One region of the Streptomyces sp. NPDC050988 genome, then DNA from elsewhere that is predicted to be linked to it. Evidence: riboswitches for the same ligand, from Rfam matches in the RefSeq annotation. Region 1 holds a riboswitch; the other holds the start of a gene.
What was found. A riboswitch is a leader RNA that binds a small molecule or an ion and turns the genes downstream of it on or off. The one in region 1 is predicted to bind thiamine pyrophosphate.
Positions count from the first base shown of each region.

Region 2: it holds a riboswitch for thiamine pyrophosphate, as region 1 does, so the genes downstream of both, ACIBEI_RS30765 (thiamine ABC transporter substrate binding subunit) here and thiC (phosphomethylpyrimidine synthase ThiC) in region 1, are expected to answer to the same signal.

Region 1 is NZ_JBITFQ010000012.1:247,437-251,279, forward strand. It holds gene thiC (phosphomethylpyrimidine synthase ThiC) at 1-1,336, opposite strand, end outside; TPP riboswitch at 1,329-1,485, opposite strand; gene ACIBEI_RS26250 (YibE/F family protein) at 1,557-3,056, shown strand; gene ACIBEI_RS26255 (SsgA family sporulation/cell division regulator) at 3,252-3,692, opposite strand; gene ACIBEI_RS26260 (IclR family transcriptional regulator) at 3,792-3,843, opposite strand, start outside.
Region 2 is NZ_JBITFQ010000017.1:146,323-150,165, reverse strand. It holds gene ACIBEI_RS30770 (ABC transporter permease) at 1-687, opposite strand, end outside; gene ACIBEI_RS30765 (thiamine ABC transporter substrate binding subunit) at 663-1,751, opposite strand; TPP riboswitch at 1,831-1,936, opposite strand; gene rlmN (23S rRNA (adenine(2503)-C(2))-methyltransferase RlmN) at 1,961-3,067, opposite strand; gene ACIBEI_RS30755 (hypothetical protein) at 3,060-3,215, opposite strand; gene ACIBEI_RS30750 (hypothetical protein) at 3,230-3,568, opposite strand; gene ACIBEI_RS30745 (hypothetical protein) at 3,694-3,843, opposite strand, start outside.

The DNA of each region.
Region 1 (3,843 bases):
CGTCCGTCGTCAGCGGGCCGAGCGTATAGAACGGAGCTTCATCACAGATCTCCTGCTGAAGGTCGATGTTCTCCTTGATCTTGTGCATCGGGACATGCCCCGGGCCCTCGATCATGGTCTGTACGTTGAAACGCTTCGCGACCCTGTTGAGTTCCCCGAGCGTCCTCAACTCCGCGAACTGCGCTGCGTCGTTGGCGTCCGCGATCGACCCGGGCCGGAGTCCGTCGCCGAGCGAGTACGTGACGTCGTACGCCGCGAGGATCTCGCAGAGTTCCTCGAAGTTCTCGTACAGGAACGACTCCTTGTGGTGCGCCAGGCACCAGGCCGCCATGATCGAGCCGCCGCGCGAGACGATGCCGGTCTTGCGGTTCGCGGTCAGCGGGACGAACGGCAGCCGCACGCCCGCGTGGACGGTCATGTAGTCCACACCCTGCTCGGCCTGCTCGACGACCGTGTCCTTGTAGATCTCCCAGGTCAGCTCCTCGGCCCGCCCGTCGACCTTCTCCAGCGCCTGGTAGAGCGGGACCGTGCCGATGGGGACGGGGGAGTTCCGCAGCACCCACTCGCGGGTGGTGTGGATATTGCGGCCGGTGGACAGGTCCATGACCGTGTCGGCGCCCCAGCGGGTCGCCCAGGTCATCTTCTCCACCTCCTCCTCGATGGAGGAAGTGACCGCGGAGTTGCCGATGTTGGCGTTGACCTTCACCAGGAACCGCTTGCCGATGATCATCGGCTCGATCTCCGGGTGGTTGACGTTGGCCGGCAGCACGGCCCGGCCCGCCGCGATCTCCTCGCGGACGACCTCGGGAGAAACGTTCTCCCGGATGGCCACGTACTCCATCTCCGGCGTGACCTCACCCCGCCTGGCGTACGCGAGTTGCGTCACCGCCTGGCCGTCGCGGCTGCGCCGGGGCTGGCGCGGCCGCCCCGGGAAGACCGCGTCGAGATTGCGCAGTCCGCCCCTCGGCGAGGTGTGCTTGATCCCGTCGTCCTCGGGGCGGATTGGTCGGCCCGCGTACTCCTCGGTGTCGCCGCGGGCAATGATCCAGTTGGCCCGGAGGGCCCCGAGGCCCCTGCGCACGTCGGTGTCGACGGTCGGATCGGTGTACGGGCCGGAGGTGTCGTACAGAGTGACCGACTGCCCGTTGGTGAGGTGCACTTGGCGGACCGGCACGCGCAGGTCGGGGCGCGAACCCTCGACATACGCCTTGTGCCAGCCGATGGACTTCCCGGCCTCGCCGTTCTCGGGCGAAGCAGTCACTCCACCGCTCTCGGCCGAGGCGAACGCCCCGTCCGTCAGGCTGGAGGCAGGCGTGCGTACGTCCTTGTTGGTCATGAGACCTACTCCCTACGCCGGCATTACCCGGTAACAGGTTCGGCGGTCGACGCAGCGATTTCCGTCCGGCGATGTTCCACGTGAAACATCGCGTCTACGGAGGTCAGCGCCCTCTCAGCCCGGTGCTCCGAGCTCCCGCGTGTGCAAAGGTGCCCCCACGCTAGCGTCAGATGTGGCGCGGTGAACAGTGGGCCCGGGCCGTTCTTGCGATGATCGGTCGGTGACCACGACGCAGCAGCCCCCAATCCCGCCGTCCGAACCGCCCCACGGACACGGCCACGACGGCCACGGTCACGGCGGCGGACCTGGGCACGGCCCCCACGGCCCCGGACCGGGCGGCGGCGGAGACCGGCCCGGCGGTGGTGACGGTGGCGGATCGGGTGGCGGCGGGCACGGCCACTCGCACAGTCACGGACCCGCCGCGCCTGTCTCGATGCACCTGCGCAAGGTCATCGCGGCCGTGCTGATCCCCTTCGCGGCGGCGGTCGTCGTCGGCCTCGTGGTGCTCTGGCCCGGCGGCGCCCCGGGGCACGAGCGCACCGGTGTCGGCTTCGACCGGCAGACGCAGCAGGCCACTGTGACCAAGGTCGACAAGGTCGACTGCAAGTCGGTGAACGCCTCGGGGGAGACGCCGACCGGCGACACGTCGACCGCCGAGGGCTCGTCGGCACAGCAACAGGCGACCGGCAGCTGCAAGAAGGCGACGGTGCGGGTCGACACCGGCAAGGACAAGGGCCGTACGTTCACGGAGATCGTCCAGCCGGACTCCTCGCGACAGCTGGAGCAGGGCCAGAAGGTGATCGTCGCGTATGCGCCGGACGCCCCCAAGGAACTCCAGTACTCGGTCACCGACGTGAACCGCAAGCTCCCGATGACGCTGCTCGCCGGGATCTTCGCCGTCGCCGTGGTCGTGGTGGGCCGGATGCGCGGCGTCATGGCACTGGTCGCACTGGCCGCCAGCTTCCTCATCCTGACGTTCTTCATCCTCCCCGCGATCCTGCAAGGCTCGAACCCCCTGGTCGTGGCGGTGGTCGGGGCGAGCGCCATCATGCTGATCGCGCTCTATCTGTGCCATGGGCTGTCGGCCCGTACGTCGGTGGCGGTGCTCGGCACCCTGCTCTCCCTGTTGCTGATCGGGCTGCTCGGCTCACTGTTCATCGACTGGGCGGCGCTGACCGGCAACACGGACGACAACACCGGGCTGATCCACGGGCTGTATCCGTCCATCGACATGAGCGGTCTGCTGCTCGCGGGCATCATCATCGGTTCGCTGGGTGTGCTCGACGACGTGACGGTGACGCAGACGTCGGCGGTCTGGGAGCTGCACGAGGCCAATCCGACGATGGGCTGGCGCGGGCTGTACCGCGCGGGCATCCGTATCGGCCGCGACCACATCGCGTCGGTCGTCAACACGCTCGTCCTCGCCTACGCCGGCGCCGCACTGCCGCTGCTGCTGCTCTTCTCCATCGCGCAGAGCAGCGTGGGGACGGTGGCCAACAGCGAGTTGGTCGCCGAGGAGATCGTGCGCACGCTCGTCGGCTCGATCGGACTGGTCGCCTCCGTGCCGGTGACCACGGTTCTCGCCGCGCTGGTCGTCTCGGCGGACCGCCCGGGCCCCGCCGCCCCGGCACAACAGGAACAGCCGCAGCCCCAGCCACAGCCCCAGTCGGGCGCCAGGGCGCCTCTGCGTGGCGGGAGCGGCCGCCGCCGCAAGCACTGAACCCGGCGCCTGCCGGATCCGGTCGCCGAGGGTCGAGAGCTGAGAGCTGAGAAGAAGCGTTACGGCAGTCCGCGTAGCCGCGAGGCAACAAGCCGGATGACGTACGGCAAAGCCGGGTGGGATGAGCACGTGTCACACGCGTACGGGACGACGTACAACGAGGCGGCGTTGCGCCTGCCCCAGCCCCGTATCACTTCACCCAGCGCTCTGTTCCTCCGCCAGGATGCGGTTCAGCGCCTCGTCGAGGTGTGTGTCGAAGTCCGCGAGGGAACGCTCCTGGCCCAGCGGCACCAGCCGGTCCGTACGGTCCAGGAACGCCAGCAACGGCGCCGTCCCACAGCGGAACAACGCGTGGTCACCGCCCACTTGAAGCCGGATCAGCACATCGCCGAACCCCTCGGTGTCGGCGGGAGCGATGTGCACGTCGCCGTCCCCGCACGCCCGGCCCACCCCGTCGATCAGCAGCTCCCGGCCGAAGGCCCAGGTGACCGGCGCGTCACCGGGCAGGTGGAAGGTCAGCCGCACGGCATAGGGATCACAGGTCTCGTAGCGCAGCTCCACCGGGATGCGAAAGGAGAGCTCCTCCGAGACGACGAAGCTCATCATGACCTCTGCCTGTACTACCGACTCGCGCATCGCCTACCCCGTCGTTCGCCTTCGACTGGCCGGGAATCATCCACCTGACACTGCTGGCATCTTGCTGAACGTACACACCAGATCACAAGGAGTGAGTTTTCAGATGCTGATAGAGAGCGAGAGTGTGCCCAGCAGCCTTCCGATCTCGCTC
Region 2 (3,843 bases), on a different contig from region 1:
CAGCGCGGCGGCGGCGACCGCCGGCCCGAGCGCCGGAAGCGTCACCCGGCGCCAGGCGGCGAACCGTGAGGCGCCGAGCACCCGCGCGGCCTCCTCCTGACGCGGATCGAGCTGCGACCAGAGGCCGCCGACCGTGCGGACGACGACCGCGTAGTTGAAGAAGACGTGCGCGAGCAGGATCGCCCACACGGTCGTGTCGAGCCGTACGCCCCACAACTCGTCCAGGAGTCCGCCGCGGCCGAGCAGCGCCAGGAACGCCGTGCCGACAACCACGGTCGGCAGCACGAACGGCACGGTGACGACGGCCCGCAGGACCTGCTTGCCCCTGAAATCGAAGCGCGCGAACACGTACGCGCCGGGGAGTGCGATCAGCAGCGTGAGCGCGGTCGAGGCGAGCGCCTGCCAGGTCGTGAACCACAGGACGTGCCGGATGTCGGACTGTGCGAGCACATCGCCGATCCGCCCGAACCGCCAGACCCCGTCGATCTTGAGCCCGCGTGCCGTGATCGCCGCGACCGGGTAGGCGAAGAAGAGCCCGAAGAACGCGACGGGCACGGCCATGAGACCGAGCCGGGCCGCGCTCCCCGTACGCGGGCGCGTGCGAGGGCGCGGACGGAGGCGCGGACGCCGGCTCGCGGGCGGCTCCGCCTCCGCGCGGGGCTCTACTTCAGTACGAGCGAGGTCCATGACTTGACCCACTCGTCACGGTTGTCGGCGATCTTGGCGGGGTCGAGGGTCTCGGGGCTCTTGGCGGCCGGCCCGAACTTCGTGAACTCGGCGGGCACCTTCGCACCCTCGACGACCGGGTACACGAACATGTTCAGCGGCATGTCCTCCTGGAAGGCCTTGCCGACCAGGAAGTCGATGAGCGCCTTGCCACCCTTGGTGTTCTTCGCGTTGCTCAGCAGGCCCGCGTACTCGACCTGGCGGAAGCAGGTGCCGTCCGCGACCCCGGTCGGCGCGGTCTTCGGCTTCGGGTCGGCGTAGATGACCTCGGCGGGCGGCGACGAGGCGTACGAGACGACGAGCGGCCGGTCGCCCTTGGCCTCCTTGCCGCCGGCGGACCCGGAGAACTCCACGTTGTAGGCCTGCTCCCAGCCGTCGACGACCTTCACTCCGTTGGCCTTGAGCTTCTTCCAGTAGCCCTCCCAGCCCGCGTCCCCGTACTTGGCGGCGGTGCCGAGCAGGAACCCGAGGCCGGGCGAGGACGTGGACGCGTTCTCGGTGACGAGAAGATCCTTGTACTCGGGCTTGATCAGATCGTCGAAGGACGTCGGCGGGGCCAGCTTGTGCTTGCTGAAGTAGGCCTTGTCGTAGTTGACGCAGATGTCACCGGAGTCGATGGGCGTGACGCGGTGCTTGTCCTGGTCGACCCGGTACTCGGCCTTGATGCCATCGGCGCCCTTGGCCTCGTACGACTGGAACAGCCCGTTGTCGAGCGCCCGCGACAGCAGGGTGTTGTCGACGCCGAAGAAGACGTCGCCCTGCGGGTTGTCCTTGGTGAGGATGGCCTTGTTGACGGCCGTACCGGCGTCGCCGTCCTTGAGGACCTTGACCTTGTAACCGGACGCCTTCTCGAACTCCTTCAGTACTGCCTTGGTGTAGGCGAAGGAGTCATGGCTGACGAGGGTGACGGTCTTGGACCCGGAGCCCTCGTCGCCGGAGTCGGACGAACCGCACGCGGCGAGCGCGGCGAAGCCGAGCCCGGTGACCGCGACCACGGCCGTGAACTTCCTGGTGGTGGTGCTCACTGAATTCCTCCTGGGGGTGACCAGGAAGAGACGCGGCCCTGCCCGGGACCTCGGTCGGATCCCGGGCAGGGCGCAACAGCTTGAGTAGTGACCGAACTTCCTACCCAGAATGACCTGGGCAAGGTTCAGAGGGTCTGCGGGCTGTCCCGCACTCTCAGCGCTGTGGCGCTCCCCTGTCGGAATATGAAGATGTACGTACGTCCGCCAGACTACCGCTCGGTCGCCGCGAGCTGCCCGCAGGCCCCGTCGATCTCCTGGCCACGGGTGTCCCGGACGGTGACGGGCACACCATGGGCGGCGATCGCCTCGACGAACGCCTTCTCGTCCTCGGGCCGCGAGGCCGTCCACTTGGAGCCGGGTGTCGGGTTCAGCGGAATCAGGTTCACGTGCACGGGCTTGCCCTTGAGCAGCCGCCCGAGCCGGTCACCACGCCACGCCTGGTCGTTGATGTCACGGATGAGCGCGTACTCGATGGAGAGCCGGCGCCCCGACTTCGCCGCGTACTCCCATCCGGCGTCCAGCACTTCCCGTACCTTCCACCGCGTGTTCACGGGCACGAGCGTGTCACGCAGCTCGTCGTCCGGTGCGTGCAGGGAGATGGCGAGGCGGCACTTGAAGCCCTCGTCGGCGAACCGGTTGATGGCGGGGACGAGACCGACCGTGGAGACGGTGATCCCCCGCTGCGACAGCCCGAGCCCGTCCGGCTCCGGGTCGGTGAGGGCCCGGATCGACTGGACGACCCGCTTGTAGTTGGCCAGCGGCTCGCCCATGCCCATGAAGACGATGTTGCTGAGCCGGGCCGGCCCACCGGGAATCTCCCCGTCCCGCAGCGCCCGCATCCCGTCCACGATCTGGTGCACGATCTCGGCGCTGGACAGATTCCGGTCGAGACCGGCCTGCCCGGTCGCACAGAACGGACAGTTCATCCCGCAGCCCGCCTGAGAGCTGATGCACATGGTGACCCGGTCCGGGTACCGCATCAGCACGGACTCGACGAGCGTGCCGTCGAAGAGCCGCCAGAGGGTCTTGCGGGTGGTGTCCCCATCGGTGGAGAGATGCCGCACGACCGTCATCAGCTCGGGCAGCAGCGCCTCCTGCAGCTTGGCGCGCGATCCCGCGGGGATGTCGGTCCACTGCTCCGGGTCGTGCGCGTACCGCGCGAAGTAGTGCTGCGACAGCTGCTTGGCACGAAACGGCTTCTCACCGACCGCGGCAACCGCCTCCTTACGCTCGGCAGGCGTGAGATCAGCAAGGTGCCGCGGCGGCTTCTTGGCTCCGCGGGGGGCAACGAAAGTGAGTTCTCCGGGCTTAGGCATGGCTGTACCAGTGTCGCAGATCGATTCGTGTGACCGGGGCCACGAGCCGTGCGCGGTGGTCGTCAGCGGCCGTACCGCTGCCGCGGGCCTGGTCCCGGAAGTCGAGAAGGGCGGCAGGTGTGAGTCCGCGCGCGAGCACGGTATTCACGCGCTGAGGCACTTCTACGCGTCGAGTGAGTCGTCGGAAGCGACCTGCTCCGCTTCCTCGTATACGTACCTCGACAGGATCGCGTCAAGCATGACCATGGCCAGCAGGATGAGAGTCCCCAGGAACAGCATCAACGCAAGGTCGGGGTCCTTGTCCTGCCCGCCGTTGGCAGACCACCAGAGGACCCGAGCGATGGAAATGACCATCACCGGGAAAGGCGCCAGCCACAACACCCGGGCGGCGCGCGTCATTTGTCCGTTGCCCTTGGCTCGGTACGAATGGAGTTGGACCGATGCAGCGATCAAGATCGCGCCGTCGACGCCCGCGATGAGAGCCGCATAATCCTGACTCATCTCAAGACTCACTTGTCCCCCGGTTCAGCCCGTTCACGGCTTACCTGTGAGAGGCGATCACGTCGCCTCGCGGGGGTCAATGGTCAGGTACGGCCGTACGACGGTACGCCGTCTCAGGCGCGAGCTCAGCTGCGCGGCCGAGCGTCCAGGAACCGGTGGACGGACTCCGTCATATTCGCCACGAACGCGTCACGGGTCCGGTCGGAGACCAGTTCCAGGGACAGATATGGGTTGAGGTCCTCCAGCTCGACGAGGAGCAGCGCGCCCTCCCAGGT